Regions from separate parts of the Halomonas sp. MMSF_3323 genome, predicted to be linked through region 4. Evidence: predicted binding sites of a transcription regulator. Region 4 holds the regulator's gene; each other region holds the start of a gene.
What was found. The regulator sigma-54, encoded in region 4, starts transcription at its own class of promoters, with help from an activator protein. The targets are predictions, from matches to a motif close to TGGCACNNNNNTTGCTNT.
Positions count from the first base shown of each region.

Region 1: glnL (nitrogen regulation protein NR(II)) is a predicted target of sigma-54. The motif match lies at 4,336-4,353, and genes of this name have one in related genera.
Region 2: RBB39_RS08555 (urease accessory protein UreD) is a predicted target of sigma-54. The motif match lies at 4,866-4,883, and genes of this name have one in related genera.
Region 3: RBB39_RS17115 (circularly permuted type 2 ATP-grasp protein) is a predicted target of sigma-54. The motif match lies at 1,502-1,519, and genes of this name have one in related genera.

Region 1 is NZ_JASHIT010000028.1:27,323-34,473, forward strand. Features, by position in the region: gene typA (translational GTPase TypA) at 1-748, opposite strand, end outside; gene RBB39_RS14660 (glycosyltransferase family 2 protein) at 915-1,445, opposite strand; gene glnA (glutamate--ammonia ligase) at 1,960-3,366, shown strand; gene RBB39_RS14670 (DUF4124 domain-containing protein) at 3,596-4,171, shown strand; gene glnL (nitrogen regulation protein NR(II)) at 4,471-5,520, shown strand; gene ntrC (nitrogen regulation protein NR(I)) at 5,513-6,928, shown strand; gene RBB39_RS14685 (hypothetical protein) at 7,097-7,151, shown strand, end outside.
Region 2 is NZ_JASHIT010000013.1:24,963-32,113, reverse strand. Features, by position in the region: gene urtA (urea ABC transporter substrate-binding protein) at 1-117, shown strand, start outside; gene urtB (urea ABC transporter permease subunit UrtB) at 219-1,853, shown strand; gene urtC (urea ABC transporter permease subunit UrtC) at 1,857-3,032, shown strand; gene urtD (urea ABC transporter ATP-binding protein UrtD) at 3,029-3,862, shown strand; gene urtE (urea ABC transporter ATP-binding subunit UrtE) at 4,002-4,700, shown strand; gene RBB39_RS08555 (urease accessory protein UreD) at 4,957-5,880, shown strand; gene ureA (urease subunit gamma) at 5,942-6,244, shown strand; gene RBB39_RS08545 (urease subunit beta) at 6,319-6,672, shown strand; gene ureC (urease subunit alpha) at 6,669-7,151, shown strand, end outside.
Region 3 is NZ_JASHIT010000036.1:10,068-17,218, reverse strand. Features, by position in the region: gene RBB39_RS17125 (phosphatidylglycerophosphatase A) at 1-16, opposite strand, end outside; gene RBB39_RS17120 (transglutaminase family protein) at 87-1,025, opposite strand; gene RBB39_RS17115 (circularly permuted type 2 ATP-grasp protein) at 1,610-3,067, shown strand; gene RBB39_RS17110 (alpha-E domain-containing protein) at 3,072-4,058, shown strand; gene RBB39_RS17105 (putative zinc-binding metallopeptidase) at 4,210-5,268, opposite strand; gene RBB39_RS17100 (alpha/beta hydrolase) at 5,320-6,360, opposite strand; gene RBB39_RS17095 (GNAT family N-acetyltransferase) at 6,357-6,878, opposite strand; gene RBB39_RS17090 (glycosyltransferase family 2 protein) at 7,124-7,151, shown strand, end outside.
Region 4 is NZ_JASHIT010000022.1:62,690-69,840, forward strand. Features, by position in the region: gene RBB39_RS12585 (hypothetical protein) at 73-597, opposite strand; gene RBB39_RS12590 (HPr family phosphocarrier protein) at 649-918, opposite strand; gene rapZ (RNase adapter RapZ) at 921-1,802, opposite strand; gene ptsN (PTS IIA-like nitrogen regulatory protein PtsN) at 1,856-2,341, opposite strand; gene hpf (ribosome hibernation-promoting factor, HPF/YfiA family) at 2,347-2,655, opposite strand; gene RBB39_RS12610 (RNA polymerase factor sigma-54) at 2,815-4,227, opposite strand; gene lptB (LPS export ABC transporter ATP-binding protein) at 4,497-5,222, opposite strand; gene lptA (lipopolysaccharide transport periplasmic protein LptA) at 5,222-5,752, opposite strand; gene lptC (LPS export ABC transporter periplasmic protein LptC) at 5,765-6,340, opposite strand; gene RBB39_RS12630 (HAD family hydrolase) at 6,337-6,903, opposite strand; gene RBB39_RS12635 (KpsF/GutQ family sugar-phosphate isomerase) at 6,940-7,151, opposite strand, start outside.

The DNA of each region.
Region 1 (7,151 bases), on a different contig from region 4:
GGCCTTCCTTGTTGATGACCACCACCTGCTGGTTGGGCGAGATGGCGCCGCGGGTGATGCGGCCAAGGCCAATGACGCCGACGTAGCTGGAGTAGTCGAGTGCCGAGATCTGCATCTGCAGCGGGCCGTCGAGTTCCACCTTGGGCGGCTCGACGATGTCGACGATGGACTGGAACATCGGCGTCATGTCGTCGGACAGCTGGTCAGGCTCGGGACCGGCGATGCCGTTGAGGGCGGAGCAGTAGATGATCGGAAAGTCGAGCTGCTCGTCGCTGGCGCCGAGGTTGTCGAACAGATCGAAGATCTGGTCGATGACCCAGTCCGGGCGTGCGCCGGGGCGATCGATCTTGTTGACCACCACGATCGGCTTGAGGCCCTGATCGAAGGCCTTCTGGGTGACGAAGCGGGTCTGCGGCATGGGGCCGTCGACGGCGTCGACCAGCAGCAGTACCGAGTCCACCATCGACATCACGCGCTCGACCTCGCCGCCGAAGTCGGCGTGTCCAGGGGTGTCGACGATGTTGATGTGGTAGTCCTGTCCCTCGGGGGAATTCCAGCGGATCGCCGTGTTCTTCGCCAGGATGGTGATACCGCGTTCCTTCTCCTGGTCATTGGAGTCCATGATGCGCTCCTGACCCTCGGCCTTGCGGTCCAGAGTGCCAGACTGACTCAACAGCTTGTCGACCAGGGTGGTTTTGCCGTGGTCGACGTGAGCGATGATGGCGATGTTGCGAAGATTCTCGATCACGACGGGATCCTGCTGGAAAAAGTGGGGCAGCATTATAGGGCCTGGGCGATGACAACGACCAGCCTTGTTGGCGCCAATCTCGGCATCGATCCTCAAGATGCTGAACTATCAAGCACCTGCGAGGCGAAAAAAGTAGGCGAAATCGACAGAAAGGACGATCTGACGCTCAGGCGCGCTGCACGACCATCTTGGCGCGACAGGCCTTGAGGCGAGTGGCGAGGTCCTCCACCGCGCTCAGGTCCAGCGACGGGTCGAAGCCTCCCAATCGATCGAACCAGGTACGTTCGACGCCCAGGGCCCGGGTCGGTGTACGTCGCAGCAGGCTGAGCAGCGATAGCGGGCAGGGGCGAGCAGGACGCACCACCGGGCGCGAATCATCGCAGGCGGCTGCCATCATTCGCTCGACCCAGTGGGTGTCCAGAGGGCCGAGGCAGAAGCCGAGCATGCGTCCGTTGCTGTGGGAGGCGGCCAGATTGAGGCGCCGCCCCATGGGCGCGGGCCTGCTGCGCACCTGGCGATAGCCGACGACGGCGTGTTCGCCCGGTTCGCCCAGTAGTGGTGGCGCCATATCGCCATCGTCGATGACGAGGATCTCGCCTCTTCCCTGGAAGAGGGCGACCTGCTGGCGAGCTTCCGCGAGCCGGCGAGGCAGTTCCTTGCCGGTAAGTCGGGCATCAATGATCAAGCTGATTTTCACGACGACACTCCGAGGAGGGTGACGCCGGCCGGCAGGGGAGGCGGTCGGAGTCGAACGTAATAAAGTGTATCTTTGCGTTGCGAAAGGTTCCAGCGCCCGCTGACACCTCGCGATCGGCCCGGCAGAGTTTATATATCCTGTCACAAAGGTCCAAAGTGGTGCGTCACAGTCTTTATTGCACTTTTGTGGTGCATTGGTCGGCGACTCCTGAAGACTATGGGCCTTTGTGCCCTAAGCTGGCGCAAAGGGTCTGTTTGGATAAAAAAGATGCGAAACAACGGGTTGGGATTTTTTTGGTCGATGCTGGTGCAATGCTGGCACGCAATCTGCATTGTGGTTGGCAGTGTCATCGTGTCGCGCACGTTGCCATGGGCAGTGTCCCGGGAGCGTGCTACAAAGGATCCCGGTACCCCTTTTGTTCCCTGGATCATCCCCCGTTTCAAACCGGTGACATGGGATTGGCGCCGTTGCGCAACGCTCGAGTCACGAGACAAGTTCCACTCTGGAGGACCACATGTCAGACAAGACCCTCGCCCTGATCAACGAACATGATGTGAAGTGGGTTGACCTGCGCTTCACCGATACCCGCGGTAAAGAGCAGCACGTCACCATTCCGGCCGCCGAGGTCGACGAAGAGTTCTTCGAGAATGGCCAGATGTTCGATGGTTCCTCCATCAACGGCTGGAAGGGCATCAACGAGTCCGACATGATCCTGCGTCCGGAGGACGGCACCGGCTTCCTCGACCCCTTCACCGAAGACGCGACCCTGATCCTGCGTTGCGACATCATCGAGCCGGCCACCATGCAGGGCTACGAGCGTGATCCGCGCTCCATCGCCAAGCGCGCCGAGGCCTACCTGCAGTCCTCTGGCCTGGGCGATACCGCCTTCTTCGGCCCCGAGCCCGAGTTCTTCATCTTCGACGAGGTGCACTGGAAGGCCGATATCGAAGGCGCCATGTACAAGATCAGCTCCGAAGAGGGTGCCTGGTCCACCGACCGCGCCGTCGAAGGTGGCAACCTCGGTCACCGTCCGCGGGTCAAGGGCGGCTACTTCCCGGTTCCGCCGGTGGACAGCTTCCATGACATGCGCGGTGCCATGTGCAACACCCTCGAGGCCATCGGTCAGAAGGTCGAGGTGCACCACCACGAGGTGTCCAACGCCGGCCAGAACGAGATCGGTGTTGCCTTCAACACCCTGGTCAAGAAGGCCGACGAAGTTCAGGAAATGAAGTACGTGATCCACAATGTGGCTCACGCCTACGGCAAGACCGCCACCTTCATGCCCAAGCCGCTGGTCGGCGACAACGGCAGCGGTATGCACGTCCACCAGTCTTTCTGGAAGGACGGCCAGAACCAGTTTGCCGGTGACGAGTACGCCGGTCTGTCCGAAATGGCACTGTTCTACATCGGCGGTATCATCAAGCACGCCCGCGCCCTGAACGCCTTCACCAACGCTTCTACCAACTCCTACAAGCGCCTGGTGCCGGGCTTCGAAGCGCCGGTCATGCTGGCCTACAGCGCCCGTAACCGTTCTGCTTCCATCCGTATCCCGTACACCGCAAGCCCGAAGGGCAAGCGTGTCGAGGCGCGTTTCCCCGACCCGACCGCCAACCCCTACCTGTGCTTCGCGGCGATGCTGATGGCCGGTATCGACGGCATCAAGAACAAGATCCACCCCGGCGACGCCATGGACAAGAACCTCTATGACCTGCCGCCGGAAGAAGGCAAGGCCATCCCGACCGTGGCCGAGAGCCTCGACCAGGCGCTGGCAGCCCTCGACGAGGACCGCAGCTTCCTGACCGAAGGTGGCGTCTTCACCGACGACATGATCGACGCTTACATCGAGCTCAAGAACGAGGACGTCGAGCGTCTGCGCATGGCGACCCACCCGATCGAGTTCGACATGTACTACAGCTGCTGATCGGCATAGCGCCTCGTGCGTTCCGTCGGCCCCGCGATGATCGCGGGGCCGATTTTTTTGCGCGGGCCTTGCGCCTGGGCAAGGGATCCCCTTGGCGCGGGTCGTGGCTGCCGTCATCCTCGTCAGGGGAAGGTCGGCGAGGGCAATCACGATGATGCAGCGGTGGACGCGCAGGGCAGGCCGGGAGAGGGGCGAGAGCGCTCCCTCGTCGCCGAGTCGGCCGTCACTGATGGCCATTGCCTTGCTGGCAGCGTCCGGGCTGGCGTTGCCGGTGGCAGAAACCGTGCCGGCGAGCACCATCTATCGCAGTGTCGGTCCCGACGGCGTCGTGCGCTACAGCGATACGCCCTCGGCCGGCGCCCGCGCGCTGGAACCGCCGCCGTTGTCCAGCGCCCCTGCGCTGGATGTGGCGGCGCCCTCCAGGCCGACGGCGCCTTCAGTACCAGGCCCGGATAGCGACGCCGATGTCTTCCAGCCCCACGATGTCCTGGCCATCGCCTCTCCGGCGGATGACAGCGTGTTGCCCACGGGGGCCGGGGGAAGATTGAAGGTGCTGGCCGCGATCAGCCCGCCTCCGGCGACGGGGGATCGCCTCGGCCTGGAGGTCGACGGTGTGCTCGCCACCAGCGTCACCGGCATCGGCCCACTGTGGCTCACCAATCTGGAGCGTGGCGAGCATCGCCTGGGCCTGGTGGTGCTGGCCCCGTCGGGAGAGGTGCGTCAACGCAGTGCCGATATCGTCATCCACGTACAGCGCGCCAGCCGCCTGCTTCCCGCCAACCCCCTTCGTCCTGCGCCGCCTTGACCCGCGATCTGCGGGCCTTGTGCGGACAGTGATCCAGGCGAGACTGCCCTGCACCAGGTTGGTGCACTAAAATGGTGCGTAGGTGCGCCGACGGTGACCCGCCTCCTCGACAAAAGCACCGTCCTGGCGCCTGCGCGGCGGGAATGTGCCACTGGCACCAAGGCTGGCCCGCTTCTTGCTTTGATTGTTGTTGTCTGACGCCTGCTCGAGGCCGAGACCTGGACCGCCACCATGGCATGCCGGCTTGGCGCCGTGGCGGCCTCTATCGAGCGGGCGCTTTGCCCCATCAGGATGGACCCATGACGCCTGGCATCATCGAACACCTCACAACTGCGGTCATGCTGCTCGACGGCGAGCTGCGACCGACCTGGATGAACCCGGCGGCCGAGACCCTGCTGGCGGTCAGCGCCAGTCGGGTTGCCGGCGTGGCGCTGAGCGACTGGCTCAGCGGCGAGGATGATATCGCCGAGGTGCTGATACGTGCCCGGGACGGGCAGCATCCCTATACCCAGCGGGAGGCGCGGCTGGTCCTCGCCGGTGGAGACCCCTTGACGGTGGACTACACCGTGACGCCGCTGTCGCCTGACGAGCTGCTGCTGGAGATGGAACCACGGGACCGGCTGTTGCGAATTTCCCGCGAGGAAGCGCTGCAGTCGCGCCAGGAAACCATGAAGGTGCTGGCGCGGGGGCTGGCCCACGAGGTCAAGAATCCCCTGGGGGGGATTCGTGGCGCGGCGCAATTGCTCGAGCGTGACCTGGAGCAGACGCCGGCGCTCAAGGAGTACACCCGGATCATCATCGAAGAGGTGGATCGGCTCCGGGATCTGGTCGATTCCATGCTCGGGCCCAACCGGGTGAGTCGGCGAGAGCCGCTGAACATCCACCGGGTGCTGGAGCGGGTACGCGCGCTGCTGCTGGTCGAACAGCCGCGGGTGAGCATCGAGCGCGACTATGATCCCAGCCTGCCGGAGTTGACCGGCGATGAAGCCCAGTTGATCCAGGCGGTGCTCAATGTGGCCCGCAACGCCGTCCAGGCGCTGGTCGAGTCCGAGACACCGAACCCGGTGATGACCCTGAGGACCCGCGCGCGCCGCCAGTTCACCCTGGGCGCCCAGCGCCATCGTCTGGTCTGCGACGTCAGCGTGATCGACAACGGCCCGGGCGTCCCCGAGACGCTGCGCGAGACCCTGTTCTATCCGATGGTGTCCGGTCGTGCCGAGGGCAGCGGCCTGGGGCTGTCGATCGCCCAGTCGGTGCTGCACCAGCACGAAGGGCTGATCGAGTGCGAGTCCGAGCCCGGACGCACCGAATTCCGTCTGTTGATTCCCCTGGAGATGAGTCATGACTGATACCGCTCGTGTAATGATCGTCGACGACGACCGGGCCATACGCTGGGTGCTCGAGCGCGCCCTGGCGCAGCCGGACCTTGAGGTCGAGGCGGTCGAGCGGGCCGACGGTATCCTCGATCGACTGCTGGCCGAGCCGCCCGACGTGCTGGTCACCGATATCCGCATGCCAGGCATCGACGGACTCGATCTGATGGCCAAGGTGCGCCAGGTGCACCCGGACCTGCCGGTCATCGTGATGACCGCCCATTCCGACCTGGACAGTGCGGTGGCTTCCTATCAGGGCGGGGCCTTCGAGTACCTGCCCAAGCCGTTCGACGTGGACGAGGCGCTGGCCCTGGTGCGACGCGCGGTGGCCCACGTGCGCGAGCGCCAGCGGCCGGTCAGCGTGCCCGAAGGACTCGACGCCGAGATCATCGGTGAGGCGCCGGCGATGCAGGAGGTGTTCCGGGCCATCGGGCGCCTGGCGCACTCGCATATCACGGTGTTGATCAACGGCGAGTCCGGGACCGGCAAGGAGCGCGTGGCGCGTGCGCTTCATCAGCACAGTCCCCGCGCCGCCAATCCCTTTATTGCCCTCAACATGGCGGCGATCCCCCGGGATCTGATCGAGTCGGAGCTGTTTGGCCACGAGAAGGGCGCCTTCACCGGCGCCAGCGCCAGTCGCCAGGGGCGCTTCGAGCAGGCCAACGGCGGCACCCTGTTCCTCGACGAGATCGGTGACATGCCCTCGGAGACCCAGACCCGGCTGTTGCGGGTGCTGGCCGACGGCGAGTTCTATCGGGTCGGTGGTCATACGCCGGTCAAGGTGGACGTGCGCATCATCGCCGCGACCCACCAGGACCTCGAGACGCTGGTCGCCGATGGCCGCTTTCGTGAGGACCTGTTCCACCGCCTCAACGTCATCCGCGTGCACCTGCCAAGGCTGTCCCAGCGGCGCGAGGATATTCCCCGGCTGGCGCGGCACTTCCTGGTCGAGGCGGCCAAGGAGCTGTCCACCGACGTCAAGGTGCTGACCCGCGAAGCCGAGGAGTTCCTGACCCGGGTGGACTGGCCGGGCAACGTGCGTCAGCTCGAGAACACCTGTCGCTGGCTGACGGTGATGGCCTCCGGGCGCGAGATCCTGGTCGAGGACCTGCCGCCGGAGCTGCGCGGCGGCGATGACAGCGCCGCAGGCGGGGACTGGCGTGAAGCCTTCCGCGCCTGGGCCGACAGCGCCCTGGCCTCCGGCCACACCCACCTGCTCGAGGAGGCGGTGCCGGACTTCGAGCGCATCCTTATCGAGACCGCGCTCAAGCACACCGCCGGGCGCAAGGGCGAGGCTGCCGAGCTGCTGGGCTGGGGGCGCAATACCTTGACCCGCAAGCTGAAGGTGCTGCTGCCGTCGTTGGCGGAAGACCAGGAGGTCTGAGCGGGCCGGGGCGGCGAGTCCGGGGGGCATCGGTTTAACCAGCCTGCCCGGACCGGCCTACCCCAAGGGGCATATCATCAGCCTGTTATCGGTGGCCTAGAGTGGTGGCGACGTTGCACCGCTACTCTCGGCGTCGGGGGTAGCGTCACGATTCTGAGGCCTACCCCCATGAACCTTTCACGCTCTCGTCGGCTTGGCCTGGTGGCCATGTCGCTGGTTTTCA
Region 2 (7,151 bases), on a different contig from region 4:
TATCTGGAAGGCTCCCGCGATCTGATCAGCGACTGGCGTGCTCCGCTTGAGTGCGGCAACTACAACGTGGTGCAGGGTAGCTGCGGTGGTGGCTCAGACGTCGCCTCCAGCGAATAGAACATAACGACAAGGGGCCGGTGTGCACGGCGCACCGGCCCGGATCACGCCAACCCTGCCCGTGGTGCCGTCGGCACCCGGGTGTCTCAAGGGACCTCACCATGAATTTAATTGCAGGTCGTCACTGGCTGAGCGCGCTGGTGCTGCTTTGCCTCGTCGCCCTGGGGCTGGGCCAGGCTTGGGCTCAGGACGCCGGCGCTTCCGAGGCCGCTTCTTCCGACCAGGGGCCAGCGCTGTTGTCGGCGCTGGCCGAGTCCAGCTTCCGCGACAAGGAAGCGGCCATCGACGCCATCGCCGAGAGCGGTGACGAGCGCGCCCGGCGCTGGCTCGAGAGCTTTGCCGAGGGCAAGCTCGCCCGCGTCAAGGACAGCGGCGCTATCGTCGTGGTACTGGAAAATCGCGGTCGCAACTGGCCCGTGGCCGACGCCCTGACGCTGGAGCCGGCCGGCGAAATATCGCGCCGCGAGCTCGACCGCGTCTCCATCAACAACAGTCTCAGGGGCTATCTGGACAGCACCCTGGCGCTGATCGACCTGCGTGTCGACGACCCTGCCCAGCGGCTGGCGGCGGCGCGGGATCTGCTGGGCGAGGTCGAGGCCGACGCCGTCGAGTCGCTGAGCGAGCTGGCCGCCGCCGAGAGCGACCCCGAGGTGGCCGCGACCCTGGAGCAGGCCATCGCCATCGCACGGGTCGAACAGGGGGACGTGGCGGCGGTCGAGGCGCTGTCCGGTAGCCTCAATGGCCAGGCCAGGGCCGCGCTGATGCAGGCCAGCCGCAGCGACGATGTAGCGCTGGCGGAAGCTGCCCAGGCGGCGCTGGCCGAAAGCGAGCAGGCGCTCAAGCTCAACCGCGCCGCCGAGACGCTCTACTTCGGTCTGTCGCTGGGCTCGGTGCTGGTACTGGCGGCGATCGGCCTGGCTATCACCTTCGGCGTCATGGGGGTGATCAACATGGCCCACGGCGAGCTGATCATGCTGGGGGCCTACACCACCTGGGCGATGCAGCAGCTGTTGCCGGGGCAGCCGGGGCTTGCGCTGCTGCTGGCGATTCCGGCGGGCTTTCTGGTGGCGGCGCTGGTGGGTGTGGCCATCGAGCGAGGCGTCATCCAGTTCCTCAAGGGGCGTCCGCTGGAAACCCTGCTGGCGACCTTCGGCGTCAGCCTGATCCTGCAGCAGCTGGTGCGCACCCTGATCTCACCGCTCAACCGTACCGTGGTGACGCCCGAGTGGATGAGCGGCTCGCTGGTGATCAACGAGGCGCTGTCGCTGACCCTCAATCGCCTCTATGTGCTGGGCTTCGCCATCCTGGTGTTTGCCGCCCTGATGCTGGTGATGCGCCGCACCCGGCTGGGGCTGGAGGTACGCGCGGTGACGCAGAATCGTGCCATGGCACGCTCCATGGGCATTCGCGCGACCCGCGTCGACATCCTGACCTTCGCGCTGGGGTCGGGGGTGGCTGGCCTTGCGGGGGTGGCGCTGTCACAGCTCACCAACGTCGGTCCCAACCTCGGCCAGAACTACATCATCGATTCCTTCATGGTGGTGGTGTTCGGCGGGGTCGGCAATCTGTGGGGCACCCTGGTGGCGGGGCTCTCGCTGGGGGTGATCAATCAGGTGCTGGAGCCCTGGGCCGGGGCGGTACTGGCCAAGATCCTGGTGCTGGTGTTCATCATTCTGTTCATTCAAAAGCGCCCGAGGGGACTCTTTCCCCAGAAGGGCCGCGCGGCGGAGGGCTGAGCGATGCCATCATCCCGACTATGGCTGGCTCGCCCGTTCGGCGAGCGGTCGACCCTGATCTTCCTGGCGGTGCTCGGTGCCACCATGGCGCTGGTGGTGGCGGCAAATCTGCTGCTGGCGCCGGAGCACCCGCTGCACGTCTCCACTTATACCGTTACCTTACTGGGCAAGTACCTGTGCTATGCGCTGCTGGCGGTGGCGGTGGATCTGGTCTGGGGTTACCTGGGGATTCTCAGCCTGGGCCATGGCGCTTTCTTCGCCCTCGGCGGCTACGCGATGGGCATGTACCTGATGCGCCAGATCGGCGACCGCGGTGTCTACGGCGATCCGCTGCTGCCGGACTTCATGGTATTCCTCGACTGGGACAGCCTGCCCTGGTACTGGCTTGGCTTCGACATGGCCGGTTTTGCCTTTGTGATGGTGCTGCTGGCGCCGGGCCTGCTGGCGCTGGTGTTCGGCTTCCTGGCGTTCCGTTCGCGGGTCACCGGGGTCTACCTGTCGATCATCACCCAGGCGCTGACCTTTGCGCTGATGCTGGCGTTCTTCCGCAACGAGATGGGCTTTGGCGGCAACAACGGCCTGACCGACTTCAAGGAACTGCTGGGCTTCGACCTGTCCGCCGACGCCACACGACTGGGGCTGTTTATCGCATCCGGCGTAGCGCTGGCGCTGGGTTTCCTGCTGTGTCGAGCCATCGTGGTCAGCAAGCTTGGGCGGGTCTGCGTGGCGGTGCGCGACGCCGAGTCCCGCACCCGCTTTCTCGGCTACCGGGTGGAGCGCTATCAGCTTTTCGTGTTCGTCGTCTCGGCCATGCTGGCCGGGGTCGCCGGCGCCCTCTATGTGCCCCAGGTGGGCATCATCAACCCCAGCGAGTTCTCGCCGCTGTTCTCCATCGAGGTGGTGGTGTGGGTGGCGCTGGGTGGCCGTGCCACCCTCTATGGCGCGGTGATCGGTGCGCTGGCGGTGAACTACGCCAAGAGCGTGTTCACCGGGGTGATGCCGGAGGCCTGGTTGTTCGCGCTCGGTGCGCTGTTCGTGCTGGTGACGGTGCTGCTGCCCCAGGGCATCGCCGGGCTTTTGTCACGCTCTCGCCAGCAAGGCAGCGACGATGACAGTGACACGCAAACCGACACGCCAACCGACACGCTGGATGCAACCCCCAGGGAGGCCACCTCATGAGCTTTCTTCAGAGCCTGGCCGATCGCGATCGGGTCTTCGACTTCCTGGTCCCGGAACAATCGCCGGTCGACGTACGCCACGGCCCGATCCTCTATCTCGAGGACGTGTCGGTGAGCTTCGACGGCTTCAAGGCCATCAATGATCTCAACCTGACCATCGACGACGGCGAACTGCGCTGCATCATCGGCCCCAACGGGGCCGGCAAGACCACCATGATGGACATCATCACCGGCAAGACGCGCCCGGATCAGGGCAGCGTGTGGTTCGGCAGCCGCCACAACCTGTTGACCAAGAACGAGCCGGAGATCGCCCGGCTCGGCATCGGACGCAAGTTCCAGAAGCCCACGGTGTTCGAGGCGCTGACGGTGTTCGAGAACCTCGAGCTGGCGATGGCCATGGACAAGAGTCTGTGGCCGACCCTCAAGGCGCGCATGACCGGGGAGGTGCTGGCGCGAATCGAGGAGGTGCTCGAGACGGTGGGCCTGGCGTCGCTCAGTCGCCGCCAGGCGGGCATCCTGTCCCACGGACAGAAGCAGTGGCTCGAGATCGGCATGCTGTTGATGCAGCGCCCTCGACTGTTGCTGGTCGACGAGCCGGTGGCGGGGATGACCGAGCAGGAGATGGAGCGTACCGCAGAGCTGTTGTTGAGCCTCGCCGGCAAGCACTCGGTGGTGGTGGTGGAGCACGACATGGGCTTTGTGCGTTCGATCGCCCGCACGGTGACGGTGCTGCATCAGGGTTCGGTACTGGCCGAGGGCAGTATGGACAAGGTGGCAAGCGACCCCAGGGTGATCGAGGTCTACCTGGGTGGCGACGAGGAGGCGGCATGATCGGACTGGAGCGGGTACCTCAGCAGTCTTCGGTAAGAGCGCTGTACTGGGCGGACGGCGCATCCCGCGGCAGGCTGGCCACGCTGTGGGCGAAGGTCTGCGGCCGGTGGGCGCGAGAGACAGGCAAGGAGGTGGATCGATGCTGAGCATTCGCGGGCTCAATCAGTTCTATGGCGAGAGCCATACCCTGTGGGATCTCGATCTCGACGTGCCCAGGGCGGCCTGTACCTGTGTGCTGGGTCGTAATGGCGTCGGCAAGACCACCCTGATGAAGGCGATCATGGGCGAGGTGCCGATCACCGGCGGTGAGCTTCACTACGCCGACGGTGTCGCGCTGGAGAAGCGTCGCCTCGAGGATCGCTCACGCCTGGGCGTGGGCTATGTGCCCCAGGGACGCCAGATCTTTCCGCTGATGACGGTGGAGGAGAACCTGCGCACTGGCCTTGCCGCCCGTGGTGATGGCCTGCGCCAGGTGCCCGAACGGATCTATGAGCTGTTCCCGGTACTCAAGGAGATGCGTCACCGGCGTGGCGGCGATCTGTCCGGCGGTCAGCAGCAGCAGCTGGCGATCGGGCGCGCCCTGGTGATCGAGCCGAAGCTGTTGATCCTCGACGAGCCGGGGGAGGGCATCCAGCCCAATATCGTCGCCCAGATCGGCGAAGTCATCCGTCGGTTGATCGCCGATGATGGGCTGACCGTGCTGCTGGTGGAGCAGAAACTGCCCTTTGCCCGTCGCTTCGCCGACCACTTCGCCATCCTCGATCGCGGGCGGAGAGTCGCCGTCGGTGATATCGGTGAGCTCGACGACGCCGTGGTGAAGCACTACCTGACCGTCTGAGCGGTAGCGCGTCAATCAGGATGAATCGCTGCACATCAATGGTGCGCAATCGTAAGGTTGCGCACTTTTTTTGTGCGCGACCAAAGGCGTGCTTTTCTCTGGTGCAATCCTTGGTTGTTCTATAAGAAATTGAAAATTAAGTAGAAAAATAGAGATTCGAGAAGCTGGTACGGGGCTTGCACCTTGATTGGGCAATGGTGGTGGCCTTTTTTACTTTCGCTTGCCACGCCGACTCGACGGACCGCCCGGGAGAGCCATGAGCGCGCAGACAACACAGGATTCGACCGATCGGCACGGCCATCGCTTCGACGCGGGACGGCGCTGGGAGGCCAGCCTCGATCTCGGCTTTCGCCATGATGGCCAGGCCACTCGCCTCTATCGGGTGGATCATCGCGGCCCCCTGCGGGTGCAGCGTCCCTTCTACCCCGAAGGCCGCGACGGCACCTGCCACGTCTATCTGCTGCATCCCCCGGGGGGGCTGGTCAGCGGCGATATCCTGGATATCCAGGCGCGGGTGGGCGCGGGCGCGCGGGCGCTGCTGACCACACCGGCGGCCAACAAGCTGTATCGGGCCGACCGCAACGCCGTGGCCTGGTCCCAGCGCACTCATCTGGTGGTCGAGGAGGGCGGGCTGATCGAGTGGTTGCCCCAGGAAACCATCGCCTTCGACGGCTCGCGAGGGGTGCAGGCCACCGAGATCGAGCTTTCCGGCAGCGCCCGCTGCCTGGGCTGGGAGGTGCTGGCGCTGGGCCGGCCGGCCAGTGATCTGCCGTTTGCCAGCGGCCACCTCGAACAGCGCTTCCGGTTATCCCGGGACGGACGACCACTGTGGATCGAGCGCCAGCCCCTCGACCCTGACCATCGTCGTTTTCACGGCGCCTGGGGGCAGCGAGGGTGCAGCGTCCAGGCAACCCTGTGGGCGGTCGGGCTCGAAGACGAGTCCGCGGCGATCGAACGTCTGCGCCAAGGGTTGGGGCAGGGAGGGAATGACCTTGCCGGCAGTCCCGGCGCTGGTGAAGCCGAGCGCTGGGCCGTCACCGTACGTGATGGCGTCCTGCTGCTGCGCTACCTCGGTCACTCGCGGCGCGAGGCCTGGTCGCTGTGCGAGGCGGCCTGGACGTTGCTGCGTCCGATGCTGATGGATCGCGAGGCCTGTGTGCCACGCATCTGGTTTACCTGAATGTCATGCCGGGCGGGACAGGCGACCCCTGGCCACCCTGACCAACATCGAGGATGAAAGGATGGAGCTGACACCGCGTGACAAGGACAAGCTCTTGCTGTTTACCGCTGGCCTGGTGGCCGAGCGGCGACGCGCCAAGGGGCTCAAGCTGAACTATCCCGAGGCGGTGGCCTTGATCAGCTGCGAGATCATGGAGGGTGCCCGGGAAGGCCTGAGTGTGGCCGAGATGATGAGCCGAGGGCGCCAGATACTGGGGCGTGACGAGGTGATGGAAGGGGTGGCGGAAATGGTCGACGAGGTGCAGGTCGAGGCCACCTTTCCCGACGGCACCAAGCTGGTAACGGTGCACAACCCGATCTCGTGACGCTGCCAGGCCCCGGCTTGATCCGGGGGCGACGCGACAGGCTCATACGCTGATACCAATAGGGAGGGCGCGGGATGATCCCCGGAGAATACCAACTGAAGGACGGTGACATCGCCCTGTGCGAGGGTCGCGACAGGGTCACGCTGGAGGTGGCCAATCGCGGAGATCGACCGATTCAGGTCGGATCCCACTATCACTTCGCCGAGACCAACCCGGCACTGGCGTTCGATCGCGACAGGGCGCGGGGCTTTCGTCTGGACGTGGCCGCCGGCAGCGCGGTGCGCTTCGAGCCGGGGCAGAGCCGTGAGGTCACCCTGGTGAGCTTCGCCGGACGTCGTCATATCTACGGCTTTCGCGGTGAAGTCATGGGCGCGCTGGACGATGCCGGTGCACCCAGCGGCGACAGCGGCCAGGAGGACGCCCGATGAAGATCAGTCGTCAGGCTTATGCCGACATCTATGGCCCCACCGTCGGAGACCGGGTGCGCCTGGGAGACACCGAGCTGTGGATCGAGGTAGAGAAGGACGCCACCCACTACGGCGACGAGGTCAAGTTTGGTGGTGGCAAGGTCATTCGTGACGGTATGGGGCAGAGCCAGCGTCTCGACCAGACGGTGATGGACACCGTCATCACCAATGCCCTGATCCTTGACTGGTGGGGCATCGTCAAGGCCGACGTGGGCCTTCAGGCGGGTCGCATCGCCGCCATCGGCAAGGCCGGCAATCCAGACACCCAGCCGGACGTCACCATCGTGATCGGACCCGGCACCGAGGTCATCGCCGGCGAGGGCAAGATCCTCACCGCCGGCGCCATCGACGCCCACGTGCACTTCATCTGTCCGCAGCTGGTGGACGAGGCCCTGGCCAGCGGCATCACCACCATGCTGGGGGGCGGTACCGGGCCTGCC
Region 3 (7,151 bases), on a different contig from region 4:
TCAACAGGTCCTGCATGGAATCTCTCCTGGAACACGGTGGGCAGGGCAAGGCCGGGCAGAGCCTGCGCAATATAAAGGACAGCGAATCAGCCGGATATCGGCGCTGCCGGGTGATCGCCAGGGCTGGCGGAGGTCGGGCAGGTGGCCGCGACTTCCCCGGCGGGAACAACGTCCACTTCCACCTCGAGGCGCTGGCGCCCACCACCGGTCACCACGCCCTTGAGCGGCGCCACGTCCTCGTAGTCGCGGCCCCAGCCAAGCAACAGGTGTCGTTCGCCGGCGCGCACACCGTTGGTGGGGTCGAAGTCGAGCCAGCCCCAGCCGGGTATTAGCACGGAGAACCAGGCGTGGGAGGCGTCGGCGCCCATCAGTCGAGGCTGTCCTGGAGGCGGTCGAGTCTCGAGATAGCCGCTGACGTAGCGCGCGGCCAGACCCACCGAGCGCAGGGTGGCGATGGCCAGGTGAGCGAAGTCCTGACACACCCCACGGCGATGCTGGAGCACCTGGGACGGTGTCGTCTCCATGTCGCTGAACTCGCTGTCGTAGCGGAATTCCTCATGGATGCGACGGTTCAAGCGCTCCACGCAGTCCACCAGATCGCCACCAGCGGGAAAACAGTCTTCGGCCCAGGCGGCGAGCAGCGGGCGGCGCTCGATATAGGCGGAGTTTTCAAGAAACGGCTGTGCTTCGCGGAAACCTGGCTGGTGGCGGTCTGCCAACAGCTCTCGACACCGCTCCCAGCTAATGATGGCCTGCGGCGGTGTGGCGCGAGGCGAGGTCATGACCTGCGCCTCCAGCGTGACCTCGAGCTGGGTATGGGGGGTGTCGACCGCGAACAGCGCGATATGGTTGCCGAAGGCGTCCTGTCGGCTCTGGCGTAGCGACTCGCCCGGCGAGATCGACAATTGCGCCCAGGCAACCTGCTGGTAGGCCATCTCACGGGGTATCAGGCAGGCCTCGTTCTCGCTGAGTGTCACGATCTCGCTGTAGTGGTAGCGCGTGGTGTGGCGAAGTCGATAGATCATCTGCCGGATCCCGCCGTGCCACCCCTGACAAGGCTGGCCAGACGGCACCGCCTGGCGCCGCTGTCTTGAGCAGGGCAGGACAGCGGTGCGCACGAGCCAGGGAGTGCGGAACGAGAAGAGGCAGGCATGGGAAGCGAGGAGGCTCCTGGGTGTCGGCGAATGTTGCAGAAGGTGACGATATCCCCCCCGAACCGTGGCGACAAGATGTACCCGACTCCTGCCTTTCTCTCAAGCCCGAAAGGTGGGCGTCGTCAGCAGCAGGTGCCATCGACCGGCTTCTGCAAGGGCTGCCGAGGGCTACCGCCCGCGCTTGCCGGGGGGCGCCATGATTGCACCAGATCGGTGCTCGCTGCCCCTTCTTGCTGGTTCGTGGGGCACTTTCGGCAGGAGCAAGTGGTCGCTTTTTGTCCAAATTGCTCAATTGCGCCAGCCCATTCGGCGAGAAGGCTCGGCGCTGCGGCCTATTCTCGGCGGTCTGGTACAGGGCTTGCTATACAGCAAGGAGGGACCCGGTACGGTCGAAGGCGGGGGTGCCATCGTCGTGGTCGGGTCGCCGGATGCCGAAAACAATCGAGGGTGTGCCGATGAGCCATGTGGATTGGCAGCAGTACGACTGCGCAGGGTTCTATGACGAACTGGTGGCGACGCCCGGGATGCCGCGGGAGGCGGCCAAGATGCTGTGTGACGTGCTCGCGGGCTTTGCCCCTGACGAGTTGGAAGAGCGCAAGAACGCAGCAGAGATCGCCATTCGCACCATGGGGATCACCTTCACGGTGTATTCCGAGGGCAGCATGATCGACCGCGCCTGGCCTTTCGACATCGTGCCTCGCATCATCCCCGCCGACGAGTGGCGACGCACCGAGGCAGGCCTCAAGCAGCGGGTCGAGGCGCTCAACCTGTTCATCGACGACCTGTACCACGACCAGAAGGTCGTCAAGGATGGCGTGCTGCCGGCGGCGGTGCTCGAGCAATCCGTCAACTTTCGCCCCCAGTGTGTAGGGATCGATCCGCCCCACGGGGTCTGGGCGCATATCTGCGGCTCCGATCTGGTGCGTGGTGGCGACGGCACCGTCTACGTACTGGAGGACAACCTGCGGATACCGTCCGGGGTGTCCTACATGCTCGAGAATCGCAACGTGACCAAGCGCGTGCTGCCGGAGCTGTTTGCCTCGGGCAAGATTCATCCGGTGGACGACTATGTGCCCCAGCTTTACGACATGCTGGCGGGCATGTCGCCACGCCATTGGGACGATCCCCAGGTGGTGGTGCTGACCCCGGGTATCTACAACTCGGCCTACTACGAGCACGCCTACCTGGCCCAGCAAATGGGTGTGCAACTGGTCCAGGGCCCGGATCTGCTGGTCGATGACGACGACGTGGTCTACATGCGCACCGTCCAGGGGCTGACCCGTGTGGACGTGATCTACCGCCGCGTCGACGACGCCTTCCTCGACCCGGAGGCGTTTCGCAAGGACTCGGTGCTGGGCGTGCCCGGATTGATGCGGGCCTGGCGCAGCGGCAAGGTGGCGCTGGCCAACGCCCCGGGGGCCGGTGTCGCCGATGACAAGGTGGTCTACGCCTTCGTGCCGAAACTGATCAAGTACTACCTGGATCAGGAGGCACTGCTGCCCAATGTGCCGAGCTACCTGTGCATGCTCGAGGAAGACCGCCGCTATGTGCTGGAGCACCTGCATGAACTGGTGGTAAAGCCCGCCAACGAGTCCGGCGGCTACGGCATGCTGATGGGCCCCCAGGCCTCCCAGGCCGAGCGTGATGCCTTCGCCAGGCTGATCCAGGAGAACCCACGCAACTACATGGCCCAGCCCATGTTGAACCTGTCCACCACCCCCACGCTGTTCGATGGCCGGCCCGAGCCGCGCCACGTCGATTTGCGTCCCTTCATCCTGTCGGGCCAGGACGGCGCCTACGTCACCACCGGTGGCTTGACCCGTGTGGCCCTGGTCAAGGGCTCGCTGGTGGTCAACTCGTCCCAAGGGGGCGGCAGCAAGGACACCTGGATCGTCGAGACGGGGGAGGACTGAGACCATGCTGATGCTTTCCAGAGTCGCCGAAAACCTGTACTGGATGGCCCGCTACATCGAGCGTGCCGAAGATACCGCCCGGCTGATCAACGTCTCCAGTCACCTGATGCTGGACATGCCCTACCGCCAACCGCTGGGATGGGCGGCGATGGTCGATATCACCGGGGGCGCCGAGGTGTTCGAGACCCTCTACGACGAGCCCAACGATCGCAACGTGGTGCAGTTCCTGTGTGCCGACCGACGCTACTCCGGCTCGATCCTGTCCGCCCTTGCCCAGGCCCGCGAGAATCTGCGCACCACGCGGGACGTGGTACCGCGGGAGGTCTGGGAAGAAATCAACCAGCTCTACATGACCGCCAGTGCCCACGCCGATGCGGGCCTCGGCCCGGGACGCCGAGAGCGCTTTCTGAAGCTGGTGATTCGTGGCTGTCAGACGTTGATCGGGTTGATCGAGGGCACCCTCAGCTACGGTGGGTCACGGACCTTCATGATGCTCGGGCGCCAGCTCGAACGGGCCGACATGATCACCCGCATCATCGATGTGCGCTCGGCCAACCTGCTGCAGCGTGACAGCGACGAGATTCGTCCGTTCGAGCACCTGCAGTGGATGAGCGTGCTCAAGTCATTGACGGCCTACCAGATGTATCGACAGCACGTGCGCTGTCGGGTCAGGGCCACCGACGTGCTGCGTTTCCTGGTGCAGGACTCCCTGTTCCCGCGTTCGGTGTCGCGCAGTCTCAAGGACAGCATTCGCGCGCTGCGCTCGCTGCCTCGCCACGAACGCGCCCTGGCAACGGCAACGCTGGTGCTGGCCGATGTGGCCGAGGCCGACGTCCGTGCCCTGGTGCGCTCCCCCGAGGCCCTGCACGACTTTATCGACGTGCTGCAGCAGGGCTTTGCCGAGCTGCATACGGCGATCGCCCGCACCTACTTCCCGACCCTCGATGACCTGGGCGATGGCGAGCTACTGGCGGCCAGCGACCAGGCGTGAAGCCAGGCGGGCCAGGTATCCCATGGCCCGCCTGCCCTGAGCCACTGCTGAACCTAGCCAAGCCGGATCTCGCCAAGCCGGATATTGCCAAGCATTGCGGCCCCTCTGGAAAGAGGGCCGCATGGTGGTGCTAGGTGGGAAGACGGGCGGCTTACTGCTGTCGTCGCGCCGCCAGCACCATATCGTGGATATAGCAAAGCTTGCAGGCGATGGTCGGGGTGATCACCTCCGGCACCAGGTCGAGCAGCCCCATCTCGCGGTTCATCTCGTTGAAGCCGAGACTCAGGCGGCGAAAGGTGGTCAACATCGCTTCGAGGTCCTCGTCGAAGCCGGTGGGGGTGATGCCGAAGTGTCCGGCGGTATCGAGGATGGCGACCATGTCCAGGTAGAAGCCGAAGGTTTCGGCGAAGTCCTCCCAGGGGTGCATGGTGGCGTAGGCCGACACGAAGCGGCCGCGCCAGTCATTCGGTGGTCCCTGCTGATAGTGGCGATCGAGGGCTTCGCTGTAGCTGGGGTTGTTGTGGTCACCGAATACCTCGATGCAGGCTGGCTCGTCCCGGTTCTTGATCAACAACTCCCAGTAATAGTGTCCGATCTCGTGGCGGAAGTGGCCGATCAGGGTGCGGTGGGCCTCGTTGAAGTCGTTACGCAGGCGCTCGCGCTCGACGTCGTCGGCTTCCTTGACGTTGATGGTGATCAGTCCGCCGGCGTGACCGGTGAACACCGGCATGCCCTCGTCGCTGGAGTGCCAGTCGCCTTCTGCCGCCACTTCGTCGGCGAGGAAGGCGAAGGCCAGCGGCGGGTTGGCGCGGCGGCCATCTACCTCGTGGGGTAGCCCCAGCAGGTCGAGGGTGTAGAAAAGCCGGCGCTTGGCACTCTCGAGCTTGGCCCAGCGTTCACGATGGCCGGGCACCGACAGGTCTGGGATGGCCTGGTTGTGGCGACAGCAGTCACACAGCGTCATGCCACGGTTGGCCTCCTCGATGGTGATCATGCGGTTGCAGACCCCTTCCACGGAATAGTTGTGGCACTTGACCAGCAGCGTAGCGCAGGTGTCGTCGACGCAGCGGTAGCGACCATCGGGCTGGAGATCGACCGTCACCAGGGCATGGCAACCCGGGCACCAGCCAAGTTCGGAGTGGCATACCAGGCAGAGGGTATTGTCGAAGAACAGGCGGTTGTCACAGCGTTGGCAGGGGTAGTGGCGCATTCGCATGCCCTCGGGCGTGGCCAGTCAGGTGTCGTCGCCAGTATAGCCAGGCTACCGGGCGGGCGGCGGGTCGGTCTCGTCTGGAGTGTGCTGAGGCGACTCGGTGGCGTGGGCCGTGGGCGCTGGCGCCGGCGACTGCGCCAGCGCCTGGGCGAGAAATGCCCGCTGGTCGTCGGCGAAGGCCGCCCGCCAGTCACCCTCGTAGATCTCGAAGTGGCCGGTGTCGTAGGTCTTGAGTGTGGCCCGTGATCCCAGTGCTTCCGCCAGCCGGTAGCCGGGGGCGATCGGCGCGACGCTGTCACGCAGGCAAAGTTGCAGCAGCACCGGACAGTGAACCTGGCGGGCCCGGGTGACCGGACGGTAGAGCCCGAGCGCCAGCAGGGCTCGTGGCGCAATACGATTGTCGAAGTCGTCATCGACAAACGACAGGATTCCCGTCAGGGCGTCCGGGGCGGACAGCGCGGCCAGGGTCCCCGGCTCGCCGGCCAGTGGCAGGTACCGGGGCCCTCGGCCGAGGCAGCCCCTGGCAAGGTCGGCGAGTCCCACCCCGGTCATGCGCAGGAAGGTGCCAAGTCCTGCGTCCTTGAGCTTGAGCAGCGATGAGGCCCGACCGTCGAGCATCGGATTCATGGCGATGACTGCAGCGACATCGTCGCGACGAGCCGCCAGAGTGATGACATGGGCCGACGAGAATGACGTACCCCAAAGCACCAGCGGGAGGGCCGGTGCCCGGCTCCGGGCATAGTCGATGGCGGCCACGTAGTCCTGTTGCTGGCGCTTGATACCGAGCAGCTGGCGAGGCTCGCCGTCGGAGCGGCCGAAGTGACGATAGTCGAAGACCAGCACACTGTGGCCGGCGCGATGCAGGGCCTGGGCGTAGCCGGCAAGGCCGCCTGCCACCGTTCCGCCAAGACCGTGGGCCATGACCACCACCGCACCATCGTCGGCACCTTCGAACCACCAGCCGCGACAGCGAGTATCGTCGCTGTCGAAGGTTACCGCTTCGGCGCAGGACAGCTCGCTGGTGTCGGCACTGTCGAGGGGCAACGGTGTGGCGCTGTTGTCGGGGCTGGCGTCATCACTTTCGCTCATCGGCTGGCCTCCTTCAGGTCGCCATCCTGGCCGTCATCCCGGTCGTCATCGAAGACGGCCAAGGTCATGTAGACGCTGTTGGGATCCTCGACATAGCCGGCGAAGGGCGCACAGGGGGTAAAGCCGTGACGCGTGTAGAACTGGCGAGCCGGAGCGAAGCCCGGCTGTGAGCCGGTCTCCAGGCTCAGCCGGCGATAGCCACGCAGTCTGGCCGCCTCGATCACCTTGTCGAGCATCAAGGAGGCCAGACCCCGGCGAAGGTGGCTTGGTGCCGTGCGCATGGACTTGATCTCGCCGTGGTCGTGGCTGACTTCCTTCAGGGCGACGCAGCCGACCAGATCGTCATCATCCCACAGCCCCCACAGGGTCACCTCCGGCGCCTTCAGTTCATCCAGGGTCAGGGCATGGCGGCTTTCCGGCGGCGAGGTGGGCGCCAGTTTCTTCAGCCCGCGGCGGTGGGCGCGGATCATCGCCGCCATGGCGGGGGCGGCAGGGTCCTCTTGCTGGAAACGCAACATGGCTACCTCGATGCAGTGGTGCCTTCAGGGTACCTCAGGTGGCACGGTTTTCGGACATCGAGTATGCGGTGGCACGTCGTCTCGCACAGGAGATCGATGAAGGTGTCTCGCCTGGAGGCTCCTGCGACGCTGTGAGCGTGGTGACGTCTCGGTGACGTCGTGACCAAGGGCGGCATTTATGAATTAAGGGTGGCTTAAGTATCGCCGGGCAAGGTGACGGTATTCCCCAGTCCGAGGCGAATCCCATGCACGCTATAACCCTGTCGGTAGTTA
Region 4 (7,151 bases):
TAGAGCGGGGCAGGCGAGGGCGCAAGGAGGAGCGGTGCTTTCTCAGGGTTGCTGGGCTTAGGGATGCCGGGCTCAGGGATGCTGGGCGTCGACACGTTCGAGAAAGCGCTCGAACAGGAACGCCTCGTCGTTTTTCAGCGAGCGACTCAGGCAGTCGATGAACTCTCGGCGCGGATAGGTGAAGATCCGCGGCGCCTTGTAGGCATCCAGATCGATGGCGATTACCTCTCCGTCGACGACCAGGAAGTTCTCGGTGTGCAGGCCACGACAGTGGATACGGTCACGGTACAAGGCTTCGAGAATGTCCAGGTAGCGGTTCTGCAGTTCCGGAGAGTCGAGGACCAGCTTTTTAAGCGCGATGCCGTGCACGTTGGCGGTGACCAGGCGATAGCGCTCTGCCGACAGGATTTTCGGTGTGGCGATACCCAGTCGCTCCAGTCGGCCGGCGACATAGCGAAAATTGTGGCCGGGGTAGCGCCGGATGCCCAGGCGGTAGCGCCAGCGATCGCTGGTCTTGGGCGTGAAGGTCTTGATGAAGGCGTCCTGGTCCGGATCGTAGTGGACCTCGGTGTACTTGCCGGTCTGGATCAGTTGCATGGCGTCCTTGGCAGGCAGGGGGTGGCGGTCAAAACAAGGAGAGGGAAGACGTCAGGCGTCTTCGTCGAAGCGTGCGTCGAACAGTGCCTCCAGAGCGTCCAGCACCGCGTCCGCGTCCTTGCCTTCGGCCTCCAGGGTCAGTTCCGTTCCGCAGGGGGCGGCCAGCATCAGCAGCGACATGATGTTGGCGGCGTCACCCGAGCGGCTGCCATGGTGGACGGTGACGGTGGCGTCAAAGGGTTGGCAGCAGGTAACCAGGCGAGTCGCGGCGCGTGCATGCAGGCCGCGACGATTGGTCAGGGTCAGGGTGCGTCGGGCCACGCCTAGAGTCCTCCGCTGTCCAGTCGGCGTTGCTGGCCGAGTTCGCGGTGGCGTAGACGGACGCGGGGATGCTGGTCGGCCAGGGCCGAGGCGATTCCCTCGGCCAGGTAGACCGAACGATGCTGTCCTCCGGTGCAGCCCACCGCCACGGTGAGGTAGCTGCGCTGGCTTTGCTGATAGCGCGGTAGCCAGGTGCGCACCCAGCCGAGGATATCGCGCTTCATGTCGGCGACGTCCTGATAGCGTTCGAGGAAGTCGATGACGCTGGGATCGCAGCCATTGGCATCACGCAGTGATGGTTCCCAGTAGGGGTTGGGCAGACAGCGGGCATCGAACACGATGTCTGCATCCGGCGGCACGCCACGCTTGAAGCCGAAGGACTCCACGGTCAGGCTCAACTGGCCGCTGCGGTGGTCGGCGACCTGTTCGGCGATGCGCGAACGCAGTTCGTGCACCGACAGGCGAGAGCTGTCGATGACCAGATCGGCCAGGTCTCGAATACCCGAAAGGGCCTTCTGCTCGGACTCGATGGCTTCCGCCAGGGTCATGTCGCTATCACGGGTCAGGGGGTGACGGCGCCGCGTGTGGGAATAGCGCTCGAGCAGAATTCGCGCATCACTGGTCAGGTAGACCACCTGGCAGTCGATCGGACTCTGCTTGAGGGACGCCAGCTGGGCGGGGAAGCGTTCCAGCGCCTCAGGCAGGTTGCGGGCGTCGACGCTGACGGCGATACGGCGGGAATGACCGTTTTCCAGCTCGTCCACCAGGGCGCCCAGCAAGGTCGCGGGAAGGTTGTCGATGGCGTAGAACCCCAGGTCCTCCAGGGCCTGAAGGGCCACGGACTTTCCCGAGCCGGAGCGACCACTGATGATCACGAGCTGCATGTCCTGTCTCCTTGGGCAGGCGTCCATTGCTGATGGCCTAGGCAAGGCCGCGATCAGGAGGGAGTGTCGTCCCCCGGCGCCTGTTGGCGGATGGCTTCCTGCAGGCGCTCGTGAAGCTCGCGCTGGGAGCTGGCGTGGCGCAGACGGTGACGTGTGTCGGCGTCGTTCATGACGCCGGCGACCTGGCCGAGCAGGGCGAGATGGGCGTCGTCGGCCTCTTCCGGTACCAGCAGCACGAACACCAGATCGACGGGCTCACCATCGATGGCATCGAAGTCGACAGGTTCCGCGAGTTTGAGGAAGCCGGAGATGGGCGCCTTGCAGTGGGGGTTGCGGGCATGCGGAATGGCGACGCCATTGCCGATGCCGGTACTGCCCAGGCGCTCACGTCCGATCAGCCGACTGAAGACCTCCTGGCTGTCCAGGCTCGGGGTGTTCTGCGCAATGAAGGTGCTGAAAAACTCCAGCACCCTCTTCTTGCTGCCTCCCGGGACATCGAACAATGTGCGCTCGGGAGGGAGAATGGCTTCCAATGTCATGAGAGTCAGCGAATTCCGGCGCCTTGGGCGCGGGCTTGGGATTTTTCCTTGTGCTTGACCAACTGGCGGTCCAGCTTGTCGGCAAGGGCGTCGATAGCGGCATACATGTCGCCGTCCTGCGCTTCGGCATGCAGGTCGGCACCGGCGGCGTGAAGGGTGCAGGCGGCCAGCTGGCGTTCCTTTTCCACCGAGAGGGTCACCTGGACGTTGGTGATGTTGTCGTAGTGGCGCTCCACACGGGTGAGCTTCTCTTGTACGTAGTCACGCAGGGGATCGGTCAATTCGACGTGGTGGCCGGTGATGTTGACTTGCATGACAGGCTCCTTGCTCTTTCGGGTGGTGGCTTGATTGTAACCCTTTTTCCGATCCTGCAAACCCCCTCGACGCTACGCAGAAAGACGCAGATGTCATGCGAAATTTCAAGTGCTTGCGCTTTCCCGATAACTAGGCTAGCGACGCCGCAGCGCAAGGCCTCAGCGCAGTCGCTTGCGCTCGCTGGAAGACGGAATATTCATGGCTTCCCGGTACTTTGCCACGGTGCGTCTGGCGACATTGACGCCGTCTTCCGCCAGCAATTCCACCAGTTTGCTGTCCGACAGAGGTTTGCGGGCAGGTTCCTTTTGAATCAACGATTTGATCATGGCGCGGATGGCGGTACTGGAATGGGCGTCGCCATCCTGGCCGACCTGGCTCGAGAAAAAATACTTCAACTCGAACACGCCGCGAGGCGTGTGCACGAACTTCTGGGTGGTCACGCGGGAGATGGTGGACTCGTGCATCTCCACCTTGTCTGCGATATCGGCCAGCACCAACGGTTTCATGGCCGCTTCTCCCTGCTCGAGGAAGTCGATCTGACGCACCATGATTTCCCGGCCGACCTTCAGCAAGGTGTCGTTGCGGCTGGACAGACTCTTGATCAGCCAGCGCGCCTCCTGCAGGTGGTCCTTGAGGAACTGGTTGTCCTGGCTCTTGTCCGCGCGCCGAATCAGCGCAGCGTAGTCGGGCTGGATGCGCAGTCGAGGCATTGCATCCGGGTTGAGTTCAACGCGCCAGCCCTCTTCGGTGTGGCGTACCACCAGGTCGGGTATGACGTAGTCGTTATCGCTGTCACCGAACTGGCTGCCGGGACGTGGGTCGAGGCTTCGGATCAGCTCGATGACGCTGTCGAGTTGGTCGTCATCGAGTCCTAGCCGGCGCTTCAGCAGACGTCGGTCGCCGCTGGCCAGTGCCTCGAGAAACTGTCTTACCAGTCGTCCGGCCTGGGGCAGCAGGACGGTATCGCGAGGCAGGCTATCCAGTTGCAGCATCAAACACTCGCGCAGGTCGCGGGCGAACACTCCGGTCGGTTCGAACTGTTGCAGCCGAACCAGCACCGCCTCCACCTCGGCGAGGGGAGGGGGGCGACGACCGTCTTGCTCGAGCCCCTGGGCGATGTCATCCAGTGTCTGCTCGAGATAGCCGTCGGCGTTGACCGCGTCGAGCAGGCTCTCGGCGATCAGGCGCTCCTGGTCGCTGACGTCGAGCATCGCCAGTTGCCAGCTCAGGTGGCTGTGCAGTGACTGGGAGCTTGCCTGGCGCTCGAAATCCGGCGCCTCGCCACTGCCGGCGGGGGTGGTGCCCAGGTCCTGGTAGGTGTCGGACCAGTCGCTGTCCAAACTGAGTTCCGAGGGAATCTGATCCGCCCAGTCATCTTCCGCGGCTTCCCTGGTCTGCTGTTCGCCGAACTCGTCCTCGAGTTCGAGCATGGGGTTGGCCTCCAGCGCCTGCTGGACCTCCTGGCGCAGGTCCAGGGTCGAAAGCTGCAGCAGGCCGATCGCCTGTTGCAGTTGCGGGGTCATGGTCAGCTGGGTACCGATGCGCAGCTGCAGTGACGCCTTGAGGGCCATGGGTCGGGATCCACCAGTGTTGTCGAAAGGCTTTACCCTAACGACGAGTCATCAGACATGCAAGCATCTTGCCAAGTTGGTGTTTTTTGACCTGTGGGAGGGAGTGAAAAGGTCGATGTGGAACAACTTGGTAGGGGGGAGGTGCTTCTTTCGAGGGAGGCCCTGTGTGCAAGGTGAGGCCGACCCTTTCGGGGCCGGCGCTTGGATGCTGATGCTGGCAAGTGTTGCGGCCGCTTGAGGCGACTGCGGCTGTCGGGCGGCCCTGCGGTCTAAAGGCGGAAGTTTTCGCCCAGGTAGACCTCCTTGACGCGCTGGTTGGCAAGGATGGACTCGGCGCTGCCCTCGGCGATGATCTGGCCGTCGCCGACGATGTAGGCACGATCGCAGATATCGAGGGTCTCGCGCACGTTGTGATCGGTGATCAGGACGCCGATATCGCGGGCCTTGAGTTGACGAATGATGGACTTGATCTCGCCCACCGAGATCGGGTCGACCCCGGCGAAGGGTTCATCGAGCAGGATAAAGGCCGGCTCGGTGGCCAGGGCGCGGGCGATCTCGACCCGGCGCCGCTCCCCGCCGGACAGGCTCATGCCGGGGTTGTCGCGAATATGGCTGACGTGGAAGTCCTCGAGGAGTTGCTCGAGACGTGCTTCTCGGCCCTCGCGGTCGAGGTCCTTGCGGGTCTCGAGGATCGCCATGATGTTGTCGGCCACCGACAGCTTGCGAAAGATCGAAGCCTCCTGAGGCAGGTAGCCGATACCGGCCAGCGCGCGCTGGTGCATGGCCGCGCGGCTCAGGTCCCGATCATCGATGCTGATGCTGCCGGCGTCGGCTCTGACCAGGCCGACGATCATGTAGAAGGAGGTGGTCTTGCCGGCCCCGTTGGGGCCCAGCAGACCGACGATGCTGCCCTGCTCGATCGACAGGCTGATGTCCTGGACGACGCGACGCTTCTTGTAGCTCTTGGCCAGATGGCGAGCGTGGAGAGTCTTCATCAGTTTCCTTGGCTTTCCGGCTCGAGGGTCATGCGAATGCGCTGCTCGCCCTGGACGCCCTGGGCGCTGGAGCGGGCCTGGACCACGCGGCGATCGAGGAAGTACTCCAGATAGGCACCGTCGAAGGTGTCATTGGCCTTGTGCAGCTCAGCCTGGTCGATCAGCTCCATGCGGCGTTCGGCCACGTGGTAGATCACCTTGCGGCCCCAGCCCTTGACCACCGGTTCTTCCGGGGATGGCTTCTGCTCGAGGTAGGCACGTGAGCCGGTCGCGGTCGCCAGTGACAGTTGTCCTTGGTCGTTGCGCTGGATCTCGACGCGTTCGCCGGTGAGGATCATGCTGCCTTGCACAATGCGCACGTCGCCGGTATAGACCGCGGTGCCGGCGCGATCATCGAGATCCAGCTGGTCGGCCTCCACCTGAATCGGTGCGCTGCGATCACTTTCCAGCGCCAGGACACTGCTGCCGGTGGCGCCGGCGGCCAGGCCAAGGGCCAGGGCAAGCAGGAGGGCGGGACTTGGACGCATCATGGAAGGGGCTCCTTATTGAGGCTCTGGCGGATGATGACCGGTGACATTGTCGGTCAGGCGAGCGGTATTGTCATGGATCCAGGCGTCGAAGCGCTCCCCTTGCATCTGTTGAGGGGGTTGGCGTAGGACGGCTGGCGTTTCGCTCCAGACATGGCCACTGTCGCTGTCGTAGACCAATACCTCTGTATCAAGCTGCCAACGCTCCGCGGGGGCCTCGAGATGGGCGTCGCCCGACAGGGTCAGGGGGTTGTCGTCCGGACCCAGTTCACCGTTGTCGGCGTCGGCGATCCACTCTCGGCCGCTGTCGTCGATCAGTGCAAGGTCCGGCTGGTCCACCCGGGTGACGTCGTCGAGCGGTGTGTGCACAAGGCGTGGCGTATCGATGCGCTGGTGGGGGGTGCCCTGGGCATCGAAGCGGGTCAGGCGGGCATCCACCAGGTAGTAGTCGGGCTCGCCGGCCTTGTCATTGGGTACCAGGTCGGGGACGTTGCTCTCGCGGGGGTCGAGCAACGTCAGGCCGCCACCGAGTACCAGCAGCAGGATGACCAGCCAGAAGCGAAAGCCTGGACGCAGTGCGCTCAGTTTCATGTCAGCGGTCCGTTGCTCAGGTAGCTGTCGATGATATCGTCGAGGCGGCCCTGGGCCATCAGCAGGGTGTCGGTGATCTCGCGCACCGCGCCATGTCCGCCGGCAACCTGGGTGACCCAGTCGGCGTGCTGACGAAGGTAGCAGGGGGCGCCTGGCACGGTGATGCCGACCGCACTGCGATGGATGCAGGGCAGATCCGGCAGGTCATCGCCGCAGTAGGCGACCTGGTCGAGGGTCAGGCCCAGCGAATCGCACAGCGATTCAAGGGCGGGCAGCTTGCGCTCGACCCCTTGCTGTACGTGCTCGATGCCGAGTGCTCTGGCTCTTTGAGTGACCATGGGGGAGCTGCGCCCGGTGATCAGGGCCACCTGGATGCCGGCGCGCTTGGCCAGCTTGAGGCCGTGGCCATCCAGGGTGTTGAACGCCTTCAACTCGGAGCCGTCGGCGTGGAAGTACAGTCGACCATCGGTCAGTACGCCGTCCACGTCCAGCGCCAGTAGCTTGATGTGGCGCAGGCGCTCCACCAGTTCCGGCGCGAGGGAGGCAAGAAGGTCGTGAGACATGAAGGTGTTCCTTGATAAGAAGGGGTTGAAAAAGGGTCAGATGACACCGGCGGCCAGCAGGTCGTGCATATGCAGTGCACCTACTGGGCGCTGCTCGCCATCGACCACCGCCAGGGCGGTGATCCGGCCTTCTTCCATCAGCTTGACCGCCTCCGCCGCCAGGGTGGCGGGGCCGATGCGTCGCCCGGGGGTGGTCATCACGTCATCCACGGTAAGCGAGCTGAAGTCCTGATGGCGATCCAGGGTAC